Regions from separate parts of the Arthrobacter sp. LjRoot78 genome, predicted to be linked through region 1. Evidence: riboswitches for the same ligand, from Rfam matches in the RefSeq annotation. Region 1 holds a riboswitch; each other region holds the start of a gene.
The links. A riboswitch is a leader RNA that binds a small molecule or an ion and turns the genes downstream of it on or off. The one in region 1 is predicted to bind thiamine pyrophosphate.
Positions count from the first base shown of each region.

Region 2: linked by a shared signal. The riboswitch ahead of thiC (phosphomethylpyrimidine synthase ThiC) and the one ahead of ACSQ1X_RS12130 (bifunctional hydroxymethylpyrimidine kinase/phosphomethylpyrimidine kinase) in region 1 are both predicted to bind thiamine pyrophosphate.
Region 3: linked by a shared signal. The riboswitch ahead of thiO (glycine oxidase ThiO) and the one ahead of ACSQ1X_RS12130 (bifunctional hydroxymethylpyrimidine kinase/phosphomethylpyrimidine kinase) in region 1 are both predicted to bind thiamine pyrophosphate.

Region 1 covers NZ_CAXUTG020000001.1:2,610,928-2,615,120, reverse strand. Annotated here, with positions in the region: gene ACSQ1X_RS12135 (Rne/Rng family ribonuclease) at 1-2,344, shown strand, start outside; TPP riboswitch at 2,460-2,557, shown strand; gene ACSQ1X_RS12130 (bifunctional hydroxymethylpyrimidine kinase/phosphomethylpyrimidine kinase) at 2,540-4,132, shown strand.
Region 2 covers NZ_CAXUTG020000001.1:2,714,912-2,719,104, forward strand. Annotated here, with positions in the region: gene ACSQ1X_RS12650 (hypothetical protein) at 1-244, opposite strand, end outside; gene ACSQ1X_RS12655 (VOC family protein) at 357-1,229, opposite strand; gene ACSQ1X_RS12660 (amidohydrolase family protein) at 1,309-2,397, opposite strand; TPP riboswitch at 2,482-2,589, shown strand; gene thiC (phosphomethylpyrimidine synthase ThiC) at 2,584-4,193, shown strand, end outside.
Region 3 covers NZ_CAXUTG020000001.1:3,052,812-3,057,004, forward strand. Annotated here, with positions in the region: gene ACSQ1X_RS14145 (thiazole synthase) at 1-68, opposite strand, end outside; gene thiS (sulfur carrier protein ThiS) at 74-310, opposite strand; gene thiO (glycine oxidase ThiO) at 307-1,638, opposite strand; TPP riboswitch at 1,631-1,750, opposite strand; gene thiE (thiamine phosphate synthase) at 1,777-2,457, shown strand; gene ACSQ1X_RS14165 (ferritin-like domain-containing protein) at 2,458-3,132, opposite strand; gene ACSQ1X_RS14170 (RNB domain-containing ribonuclease) at 3,174-4,193, shown strand, end outside.

The DNA.
Region 1 (4,193 bases):
CCGCGTCACGTCCGTCAAGGGCTCCACCCGGCTTGAGGCCAAGAAGCAGCGCCGCCGCGAATCACGCGACACCGGCCGCCGCCGTACCGTGATCACCGAGGCGGAGTTCCTGGCCCGCCGTGAATCCGTGGACCGCCAGATGATCGTCCGCCAGCGAGACGACAGAATCCAGATCGGCGTCCTGGAAGACGGCGTCCTGGCCGAGCACTTCGTTTCGAAGACCCAGCAGGACTCCCTGATCGGCAACGTATACCTGGGCAAGGTCCAGAACGTCCTGCCCTCGATGGAAGCCGCTTTCGTGGATATCGGACGCGGCCGCAACGCCGTACTGTACGCCGGCGAGGTCAACTGGGACGCCGTCAACCTCGAGGGCAAGCAGCGCCGGATCGAGAACGCGCTGAAGTCCGGCGACTCCGTACTGGTCCAGGTCACCAAGGACCCGGTCGGCCACAAGGGCGCCCGCCTCACGAGCCAGATCTCCCTGCCCGGCCGCTACCTCGTCTACGTTCCCGGCGGTTCCATGACCGGGATCTCCCGCAAGCTGCCCGACGTCGAGCGCAACCGCCTCAAGCGGATCCTCAAGGACCGCCTTCCGGAAGATGCCGGCGTGATTGTCCGCACGGCCGCCGAGGGCGCGTCCGAGGAAGAGCTGACGCACGACATCAACCGCCTGCGCGCCCAGTGGGAAGGCATCGAGGGCCAGGCCACGTCCACCAAAATCCTTGCGCCGGAGCTTCTCTACGGCGAACCGGACCTCACCATCAAGGTAGTCCGCGACGTCTTCAACGAGGACTTCTCCAAGCTGATCGTTTCCGGCGAGGAAGCCTGGGACACCATCGAGGCGTACGTCACCTATGTGGCCCCGGACCTGGTGGGCCGGCTCGAAAAGTGGACCAAGGACACGGACATCTTCGCGGCCTGGCGGATCGACGAGCAGATCCACAAAGCCCTGGACCGCAAGGTCTTCCTGCCTTCCGGCGGCTCCCTGGTGATCGACCGCACCGAAGCCATGACCGTGGTGGACGTCAACACCGGCAAGTTCACCGGCAGCGGCGGCAACCTTGAGGAAACCGTTACCAAGAACAACCTGGAAGCGGCCGAGGAAGTGGTGCGCCAGCTGCGGCTCCGCGACATCGGCGGCATCATCGTCATTGACTTCATCGACATGGTGCTCGAATCCAACCGCGACCTCGTGCTTCGCCGCATGGTGGAGTGCCTCGGACGCGACCGGACCAAGCACCAGGTTGCTGAAGTGACCTCGCTGGGCCTCGTGCAGATGACCCGCAAGCGCATGGGTACCGGGCTCCTGGAAGTCTTCGGCGAGCAGTGCGAGGCTTGCGCCGGCCGCGGCATTGTCACCCACGACGAGCCCGTGGAGCACCGCCGCGCCAACGTTGTGGCCGCCGAGCACCACGTGCCGCGGACGGAAGCCCAGCAGCCTCCCCGTACGGAGCGTAAGAGCCGCCGCCGGGGCAAGGGCGGCCAGCCGTCTTCCGAGGCTGCTCCGCTGACGCCGGCTCCGGTGCACCACGAGCCCACGGACGCCGAGCGCCATGCCAAGGCTGAAGCGACACGCGTGGCGTTGGCCAACATCGCAGCGGCAGCGCATGCTGCCCACCTGCACGATGCCGAGGCAGGCCATGCAGCACCTGCGGCCGCGGCCGCGGCAGCACAGGCAGTGGGCCAGGCACTGGCGGCCCAGGCACAGGGCGCCCAGGCCCCGGCCGGGCAGGTACTTTCCGGGCAAGCGGGGACGCCGGCCAAGTCGGGTCCGACGCAGGCCACCCCGTCTGCACCCGCTACGGCCCGGCCCGCTAAGGTGTCGGAAGCCGAGGTGGCTGCTGCAGGGCGGCCGGCGGCCGTCCTGACGTTCGGCGGCGAAAAAGTGGCTCTGCCGTTCGTTGAGCATGCCGGGGAAGCTCCTGCCTCCGGAGCGGCCCTGACCCTTGACCGCCTGGCTGAGGCATTCGCCCACCTTGGCGAACCTGCCGCGGCTGAGGCGCCGGCATCACCGGTTGAACCGCAGGCACCGGCGGCCCAGGTGCAGGCGGCCAAAACGCCGGCGGCGCAGGTACAGGCGGCGCAGGCTCCTGAAGCCGACTACACCGACCACACTGCGGTGCAGGGCCGGGCCCGCCGTCCCCGCCGCAACCGGAGCGCGAGCCGTGCCCAGGGCGCAGCGAACGAGACGTCCGTGGAGCACCACGAGACTGCCCCGGTCGCCGCATCAGGGCACACCCACGAAGCTAAGGCACCTGAGCCGGCAAAGAAGGACGCGCCCGCCAAAGCGCCGGCCAACGAGCCGATCATCCTTGGCGTGGGGGTCCCGGCTTCGGAGCTCTGATCCGGCAGGCTCTGATCCGGCCAGCTGACACCGCGGGTGCGGCCCGGAACAGGCGTAGCAATACGCCGGTTTCGGGCCGTACCCGCGAGTTCGTTGCAGGGAAAAGCTAGGCTAGGGGACTGACACGGGGTGCCGCGCACAGGGCCGGCTGAGATCCAGACCCGTTGAACCTGTCCGGTTAGCACCGGCGAAGGGATGTCTCCTTTGGCTTCATCATTCCTGCCCACCCCTGCCAACGCCGCAGCGCCCGCACCAGGAGGCAGCGCCCCCTTGCGCAGTACCCCGAGGGTGCTGGCCATCGCCGGCTCCGACCCGTCCGGCGGGGCGGGGATCCAGGCGGACCTCAAGAGCATTGCCGCTAACGGGGGATACGGCATGGCTGCCATTACTGCCCTGACGGCACAGAACACCCACGGCGTCCGGGCGGTCCACGTTCCGCCGGCCGGCTTCCTGACTGCGCAGCTCGAGGCCATTAGCGATGACATCAGCATCGATGCCGTCAAAATCGGCATGCTGGGCGACTCTGCGGTGATTGCCGCCGTCCGCAGCTGGCTTGGGAAAGCCCGTCCCGCCGTCGTGGTTCTCGACCCCGTGATGGTCGCCACCAGCGGGGACCGGCTCCTGCAGAAGGCTGCCGAGGAGGAACTGCGCGAACTGCTGCCCCTGGCCGACCTCATCACGCCGAACCTGGCCGAACTGGCGATGCTGCTCCGCGAACCCCTGGCGAACGACTGGGAAGCGGCACTCGCCCAGGGCAAACGCCTCGCTGCGCAGGCCGGCACCACCGTCCTTGTCAAGGGCGGACACCTCGAGGGCGGCGCGTGCCCCGACGCCCTCGTCAACACCGAAGGGCTGCTCGCCCAGGACGTTGTGGTGGTCCCGGGCGCGCGGATCGACACCAGGAACAGCCACGGCACCGGCTGTTCCCTGTCATCGGGCATGGCCACCGCGCAGGCAAGGCTGGGGGATTGGGAGGCATCCCTGCGGGCAGTGAAGCCGTGGCTGCAGGGAGCGCTCCGGGAAGCCGAAGCACTGGAGGTGGGAACGGGCAACGGCCCGGTACACCATTTCCACCATCTGGCCCCGAAGGGCCAGGATGCGCTGGCTGCAGGAGAGTTCGCAGAGGCGCTCCGGCAGGACGCCGGGCCGGACCTGGACGACATCTACGGGCTGGACTTCATCCGCGGCCTGGCCGACGGCTCCCTTACCGAGCAGCACTTCGCGTATTACCTTGCCCAGGACGCCATCTACCTGAACGGCTATTCCAGGGTCTTGTCCCGTGCCGCCGCTATTGCCCCCACCGAGGCCGAGCAGCTCTTCTGGGCACGGTCGGCACAGCAATGCTTGGAAGTCGAGTCCGAACTGCACAGGACGTGGCTCAGCACCCGGAACGTGGACGCCGCCTTGGGACCGGTCACCAAGTCCTACGTGGACCACCTGCTGGCCTCATCTGTTTCCGGAAGCTACGGAGTGCTCGTGGCCGCCGTGCTGCCGTGCTTCTGGCTGTACGCCGAGGTGGGTGCCACCTTGCACGGTCAGTTCCAGGCGGCCGGGTCGCCGTCGGGCCATCCCTACGCCGACTGGCTTCGCACGTACGCGGACGAAGAATTCGCCGCCGCCACCAGGGAAGCGGTGCGAATCACCGACGACGCCGCACAGGCCGCCTCCGAAGTGGAACGGCAGGCCATGCGGCTGGCCTTCCGGCAGTCGTGCCGCTACGAGGTGGATTTTTTCGACGCGCCGCGCGTGCATGCTGAACCGCAAAGTGTTCCAGAGCCGGTAAGGTAGTGGGGCACGGTTCCGGAAGTCGTTGCAGCGGCAGTCTGTATTGCACAGAGTGGCGCCCATC
Region 2 (4,193 bases), 100 kb from region 1:
CCCGGACCATCGCAGCCGGTACGCCCAGGAGGGAATCGCTGGCCACGTCCACCATGGCGAGTTCATAGTCCGCCCCAGCCGCGTGCACGGCCGCTCCTGCCAGGTCGCCGAGCTGCTCAATCTCGAAATCGCTGATGTCCGGAATCCGCAGCGAGTCCGGAGCCGCGGGCCCGCCGCCCTCAAGTGCCCCCGCGCGCTTGAGCGCCTCATCGTGGGTGGAAACAAAGATTTCAGTGAAACCCATGGAAATCATCCTCATTCCGTCGGCGCTGCAATGGTCCCGTCGGGCACCTTCGCAGCTGCCCCGGACTTCCGGAATCAGCCTAACGCAGAAGGACGCGCAGGTCAGCGACGCCTCAGCGGACGGCGACGCGGATCCGGTTGCGCCACGGATCCTCGAAACGCAGCTCCGCTCCCGTGTGGTGGGACGCCGCACCGGCAACCCGCAAACGGTCGGCGAGCGCGCCGACGTCGTCCGTTCCCGGCACTTCGATCAGGACTTCGCCCAGGCCAAGGGTGTCCTTACGGGGCCCTGCGCCGCGGCTGTTCCAGACGTTCATTGCCATGTGATGGTGGTAGCCGCCGGCGGAGACGAACAGGGCCTGCCCGTGCCATCCGGCGGTTTTCTCGAAACCAAGGGTGCCCACGTAGAAGTCATGGGCCGACTGGACGTCGCCCACCTGAAGGTGGACGTGCCCGACGCCGGCATGCGCCTCACGCTGCCCGCTTACCGCTTCCTCGGTCAGGAATTCCTGCAGGAACCGCTGCGGCGGGAGGGCAAGGCTGTCCATGACCACATTGGTCCCCTCCCAGGACCAGTCGCTACGGGGACGGTCCCAGTACAGCTCGATGCCGTTGCCCTCGGGGTCGCTGAAGTAGAAAGCCTCGCTGACGAGGTGGTCGGCGCTCCCGGTGAACAGCCGCGGCTCATACCGGGCCGCTGAAGCCACCGTGGCAGCGAGCGCCGGCCTGTCCCCGAAGAGCAGGGCCGTGTGGAACAGTCCGGCTTCACCCCGGGCCGGAAGGTTGAGCCCGGGTGCGGGTGCGAGATGGACCAGGGGCGTTCCGCGCCGGCCAAGGTACACGCCGCCATCCTGCTCAGCCACGACCTCCAGCCCGAGCGCGCGCTGGTAGTAATCGGTCATCAGCTTCATGTCCCCCACCTTGAGCATCACCGTGCCCATGGCGAGATCCGCCGGCAGCAGGTCCTTGCTGGATTCTGTGGTCATGGCAACTCCAAACTCCCGAAACTCCGCCTCCGGTCCTCCGGTGACGCTTACATAGAGTTAAATTACTTGAACCTTCAATTTATTCCTGGTGGAGCTGCCGACCGCGAAGAATGATGTAGGTGAGGTTCCGCAGCGTTTCCGGATTGATCCTGGGGTCCTGTTCGCACAGTACGACGTCGGCGCTGGCACCCTCGGCGATACCGTCCGCTCCCAGCCACTTCCGGGCGCCCCACGACGCCGCGTCGAGCGCCGTCGCCGCCGGCAGGCCGGCGGTGTGGAGCGCATGGATCTCATCCACTATCCGGCCGTGGCCGATGACGCTGCCCGCGTCTGTCCCGGCGTAGATCGGCACGCCCGCCTCGAAAGCTTCCACAATCCGCTCGTTCCGCCGCTGCCACAAGGCGCGCATGTGTGCTGCGTAAACCGGAAACTTTGCTTCCGCCCGGGCCGCGATGTCCGGGAACGTCGCAATATTGATCAGCGTGGGAACAATCGGGACGCGTTGTTCCACGAAGCGGGGTATGTGCCGTGGCAGGAGTCCGGTGCCGTGTTCGATGCAGTCGATGCCGGCGTCGAGCATGTCATCCAGCGTCTCCTCGGCGAAACAGTGCGCCGTCACCCGGGCACCTTCATCGTGGGCGGCGCGGACAGCATCCCGGACCACGGCGGCGGGGAACGACGCCGAAAGGTCACCGGCGTCGCGGTCGATCCAGTCCCCCACGATCTTGACCCAGCCGTCACCCGCGAGCGCCTGCTTGCGCACCGCCTCGACCAGTCCGTCCGGCTCAACTTCGACGGCGAATCCCCGCAGATAGCGGCGGGTCCTGGCAATGTGGCGTCCCGCCCGGATGATCCGCGGCAGCTCCGGACGCTGCTGGATCCAGCGCGTGTCATGTACCGCTCCCGCGTCGCGGACCAGCAGCGTGCCGGCCATCAGGTCCGTGACGGCCTGCTCCTCGGCGATGGACTCGGACACATCGCCGTCAGGTCCAAGACCGATGTGACAGTGTGCGTCCACGAGGCCCGGAAGCACCCAGCCATCCAGCACCACATCCGGCGGACCCGCCGGCCGACTGAACGTCAGCCTGCCGTCCACGGCCCAGAGGCCGTCCCGTTCCTGGTCTGGAGCGGTCAGCACCGTTCCGGTGAATTCGATGATTCCACGCATGCCTCAAGCCTAGACCGCCGGTTCCGGTCGTTGGATGTGAACGTCGTGTGACGTGGACGCTGCCCGGGCCTGTGGTAGCTTCGTCTACGACCACACGGGTGCCCCTGCAGGGGCTGAGATCGGGCTGACGCGGCCTGCGACCGTTGAACCTGTCCGGGTAATGCCGGCGAAGGAAGTGAGTATTCCGTGAATACACCAGAAACACAGCTGTCCCGTGCCCAAAATGGATCCACCGCCGGCCAGGCGGGCACTCATGAAACGCAGTCCCTGAAGTCCCATTCACTGGCCTTCATCGCCGACGAAGCCACCGGGATCCGGGTGCCGGTGACCGAGATTGCCTTGGAGGACTCGCCGGGCGGCGCGGCAAACCCGCCGTTCCGGGTCTACCGGACAGCGGGGCCCGGCAGCGATCCCGTGGTGGGACTGGAACCGTTCAGGACCCGGTGGATTGAATCCAGGGCGGACACCGAGCCGTACAGCGGCAGGGAACGGAACCTCCTCGACGACGGGAAGTCGGCCGTGCGCCGAGGCGCTGCCTCCGCGGAGTGGAAGGGCGCGCAGCCGGTGCCCCGCCGCGCTGTCGCGGGACGGACCGTCACGCAGATGCATTACGCCAGGAAGGGCGTGGTGACTCCCGAAATGCAGTTCGTCGCACTGCGGGAAAACTGCGATGTTGAGCTGGTGCGCAGCGAAGTTGCCGCGGGCCGCGCCATCATCCCCAACAACATCAACCACCCGGAATCCGAGCCGATGATCATCGGCAAGGCCTTCCTTGTGAAGATCAACGCCAACATCGGCAACTCGGCTGTTACCAGCTCCATCGCCGAGGAGGTCGACAAGCTGCAGTGGGCCACCCAGTGGGGTGCCGACACGGTGATGGACCTTTCCACCGGAGACGACATCCACACCACCCGGGAATGGATCATCCGCAACTCGCCGGTGCCGATCGGCACCGTGCCCATCTACCAGGCCCTGGAGAAGGTCAACGGCGAGGCCAACAAACTGACCTGGGAAATTTTCCGCGACACGGTGATCGAACAGTGCGAGCAGGGTGTGGACTACATGACCATCCACGCCGGAGTCCTGCTGCGCTACGTTCCGCTGACGGCCAACCGCGTCACCGGCATCGTCTCCCGCGGCGGATCCATCATGGCAGGGTGGTGCCTGGCCCACCACCAGGAGAACTTCCTCTACACGCACTTCGACGAGCTGTGCGAGATCTTCGCCAAGTACGACGTTGCGTTCTCGCTCGGCGACGGGCTGCGGCCCGGCGCGACGGCGGACGCGAACGACGCCGCCCAGTTCGCCGAGCTGGATACTTTGGCTGAGCTGACGCAGCGTGCCTGGGAATTCGATGTCCAGGTGATGGTGGAAGGCCCGGGGCATGTGCCGTTCCACCTTGTCAGGGAAAACGTGGAGCGCCAGCAGGAACTCTGCAAGGGAGCTCCCTTCTACACCCTGGGGCCGCTAGTCACGGACATAGCTCCGGGCTATGACCACATCACCTCCGCCATCGGCGCCACGGAAATCGCCCGCTACGGCACGGCCATGCTCTGTTACGTCACACCCAAGGAACACCTGGGGCTGCCGAACAAGGACGACGTGAAGACCGGCGTGATCACCTACAAGATCGCCGCCCACGCCGCCGACCTCGCCAAGGGCCACCCGGGGGCACATGAACGTGACGACGCCCTGTCCAAGGCACGGTTCGAATTCCGGTGGCGGGACCAGTTTTCCCTGTCTCTGGACCCTGTCACGGCTGAAGCCTTCCATGACGAGACGCTGCCTGCGGAACC
Region 3 (4,193 bases), 440 kb from region 1:
ACGATGAAGGGGTCCGCCGCCGCGTGCCGTGCCGTCCCTGCCACGCCGGCAACCGTAGTTCCTGCCATGATGCTCAACCTCCCTGTACCGCGGTAACGAGTTCGACGTCGTCGCCCTCGGCGAGCGCCGTGACGAACCACTGGCTGCGCGGCACCACCTCGGAATTCCGGGCCACTGCGACGCCCAGCTTCCGGCCGTCGGCGGCCTGCCCGTTGGGGGCGAGGTTCCTGCCAGTGACCTGGCTGATGAGGGTGGTGACAGACGCTCCGTCGTCCACCGCATGGACGGTGCCGTTCAGTGTGATGTTCATGCTGTTTCCTTGTTCGGGTCAATTGTGACGATGTTCGGTGGCGTTGCCGGTGTTGCCGGCGTTGGCGAAAGGCCGGAAAACCGGTCGGGCCGGAAAGGCGCCCAGCGGACGTCGGCGGTGCCGTCCATGAGCTCCCTGCAGATGGACGCTGCCGCAGGAGTGAGCAGGACGCCGTGCCGGAAGAATCCGGTGGCAATGATCAGCCCTTCGACGTCCTTGCCGGTTCCCGCAGCGGCTACGCGCCCCAGCAGCGGCGCGTTGTCCGGCGTTCCCGGACGCGCCCTTGCCGTGGCTTCCAGGAGTTCCAGTTCGGCGACGGCCGGAACCAGCACTTGCGCGTCACGGAGCAGCTGGTAGACGCCGCCGGCTGAAACGGCTGAACGGACCGGCGTTGCGTGTCCGGCTCCAAGGTCCGCAGCGTCTGCCCCCGGGAGGGCGTCTTCACGCTGCGTGGCCCCGATCACCACGGTTCCGTCCTGCCGGGGCACGATGTAGACGGGAACCCCATGGACCATGCCGCGGACGGTGGATGTCAGCAGCGGCCGCAGGTAGGCGGGGACCCGCAGCCGCAGGATGTCCCCGTACACCGGGCGGAGGGGCAGCTTCAGTCCCGCGGGCAGCCCGCCGAGGGACGCAGACTCCAGCCCGTTGGCAATAATCGTCTCCGCTGCGTGCACTGCACCTCCCCCGGCCAGGCTGACGCCGCTGACCCGCCCGTCCTCCCACAGCAGGCCGGCCGCCCGCCGGCGCACGGCGGAACCTGCCAGCGACTCCGCGATGAGGGCGAGGAGCTTTCGGGGATCCACCTGGTGGTCCGCCGGGATGTCGAAGGCACAGGAGATCCCGGGACTCAGCAACGGCTCCCGTGCCCGCGCTTCCCTGACGGTCAGCGGTTCCACGGTGAGGCCGCTCGACAGCTGGACGCCGCGCAGGTCGGCGAGCGCGCGGCGGTCGGCGGCGTCGGCCCCCACGGCGAGGGTCGACGTCGTGAGGTAGCCGGTGTCCCGGCCGCCGCTGCCGGATTCCCCGGGAACCCCCTCGGTTTCAAGGCTCGCCGCAAACGCGGGCCACAGCCCGGAGGAGTGAAGCATGAGCTCCAGGAGGTCCTCCTCCTGGTAATGGAGTTCGCTGACCGGTGCCAGCATGCCGGCGGCGGCCCAGCTCGCTCCCGTACCGGGCGCGTCATCGATGAGCACCACGGACCGGCCCGACTGCCGGGCCTCCCAGGCGATGCCATGGCCGATGATTCCGCCGCCAACCACGGCGACGTCGGCGCTGATGTCGCGGCTGCGCGCGGCGGGGCTGCCTGCTGGGGTATGCGGGGCCATAGTCATCCTTCCCTACGCCGGTACTAACCGGATCAGGTCAAGCGGTCGGCTCTGACGCCCTCTCAGCCCTGCAGCTTTGTGACAGCTGCTGCGGGCTCCCGCGGTACTCCCCCAGTTTAGGGGAACTAGGCTGGTGCCATGACCGAGCAAGCTCTCCTCACCGATGCCCGCCTGTACCTCTGCACTGACGCCCGCACGGACCGCGGCGATTTCGAAGACTTCGTGGATGCCGCCTACGCCGGTGGCGTCGACATCATCCAGCTCCGCGACAAGAACCTGGAGGCGGCCGAAGAGCTCGAACTTCTTGCTGTGCTGGAGTCCGCTGCGCGCCGCCACGGGCGCCTGTGGTCGGTCAACGACCGCGCGGACATCGCCTCGCTTTCCGGCGCGCCCGTGCTCCACATCGGACAGAAGGATCTTCCGCTGGCGGCGGCCCGGAAGTTCCTCGGCAACGAAGCCCTCATCGGCCTGTCAACGCACAGCACCGGGCAGATCGACGCCGCCAGGGCCGCATCCCGCGGTACCGGAGGACTGGACTACTTCTGCGTGGGGCCGGTCTGGGCCACCCCCACGAAGCCGGGGCGGGCCGCCGTCGGCCTCGACCTGCTCCGCTACGCGGCAAGCGCCGCCGGCAAAGAAGCGGCCGCCGGGACGACGGTTCCGTGGTTCGCCATCGGCGGCATTGACCTGGGCAACGTTGAGCAGGTGGTGGCTGCAGGGGCGCAGCGGATTGTGGTGGTCCGCGCCATCACCGAGGCGGACGATCCCGCCGCGGCCGCGCGGTCACTGCTCGAAGCGCTCGACACCGGCGCATCCTGACTATCCGGTCAGTCCGAGCTGCGTCATCCGCTTGGAGTGGTTTTCCGCCAGCCCGGCGATCAGGCCGCTGACCAGGTCTTTCGCCTCGGCGGTGTCCTCGCCGCCGATCAGGCTTCCCAGGAACGCATGCTCATAGCTGACGCGCTGCGCCTGGGTCAGGGCTTCGCCCAGCAGCCGCCTGCCCCACAGCGCCAGCCTGGAGGCGAGCCTGGGATCATCGGCGAGGGCACCCTTGAGCCGGTCGCGGAGAACCTCCGTCGTTTCATCGGAGGCCTGGATCTGTTCGATGAGTTCCCGCGTTTCGGCGTCGACGTATTGTGAGATGGCCCGGTAGAAGTCGGCAGAGACCGTGTCGATGACGTAGGCCTTCATCAGCGATTCGTACCAGTCGGCCGGGCGTGTCCGCGAATGGAAGTAGTCCACGGCTGGCTGGAAAGGCAACATGGCGTCCTCGGCGTCGATCCCCCTGGCCTCGAGCCGGGCGCTCACCAGTTCGTAGTGCCGGAACTCCACTACGGCTATCCTGCCGAGCACCGCCCGGTCGTGGAGGGTGGGTGAATACCGTGCGTCGGCGGCAAACCGCTCAAAGGCCGAAAGCTCGCCGTAGGCCATCATTCCGAACAGGTCCGCGACGAAGCGGTTGTAGCGAGCAGTGTCAGCCGGGGTTGAGCTCATCGTCCAAGACTAATGGCGGAAATGGAGCTAACCTGACTTTCGTGTCCCATCATCGCCTGACTCCAAGTGTCCACGAACAGACCAACCGGTTGGCCGACGCGTTGAACGCGCTCCGTACGGAGTTGGAGCTGCCGGGGCCGTTTCCTGATGATGTCCTTCAGGATGCGCTGGCGGCCATTGCGGAACACAAGATGCCGGACCTGGACCTCACGGATGTGGGCTTTGTGACCATAGATCCGGCGTCGTCCACGGACCTGGACCAGGCCCTGTTCATCGAGCGGTCAGGCGACGGGTACAAGGTTTTCTACGCCATCGCCGATGTGCCGTCCTTTGTGGCACCCGGCGGGGCGCTGGACGCCGAAACACGCCGCCGGGGGCAGACGTTCTACGCCCCGGACGGCCGGATTCCGCTTCACCCGGAAGTCATCAGCGAACAGGCGGGCAGCCTGCTGGCCGGACAAATGTGCTCCGCTTTCGTCTGGGAGTTCAGCCTGGACGCGGGGGCCCGCGTGCAGTCAGTGCTGGTGCGCCGTGCCAAAATCCGGAGCCGTGCCAAGCTCAGCTACAAGGGCGTCCAGGCCGAACTCGATGCCGGCACTGCCGCCCCCGTCCTGCAGCTGCTCAAGGAAGTGGGGCTCAAGCGGGTGGAACTGGAGAGGCTGCGCGGCGGAGCCAGCCTGAACATGCCGGAACAGGACATTGAACAGCTGCCCGACGGCGGCTACCGCATTGTCGCTGCTCCGTCCCTTCCGGTGGAGGACTGGAACGCCCAGATCTCCCTCATGACCGGCATGGCTGCGGCGGACCTGATGCTGGAAGGCAAAGTGGGGATCCTGCGGACCATGCCTTCGCCCGACGAACGCTCGCTCCTGCACTTCAAACGGCAGACGAACGCGCTCGGAAAGCCCTGGGACGGCCGGGCGAGCTACGGGGAGTACCTGCGCTCCCTTGATCCCACGGACCCCAGGCAGCTGGCCATCCTGCATTCCGCCGGCATGTTGTTCCGGGGCGCCGGCTATACGCCCTTTGACGGCACAGTGCCGAAGGACGCCATCCAGTCG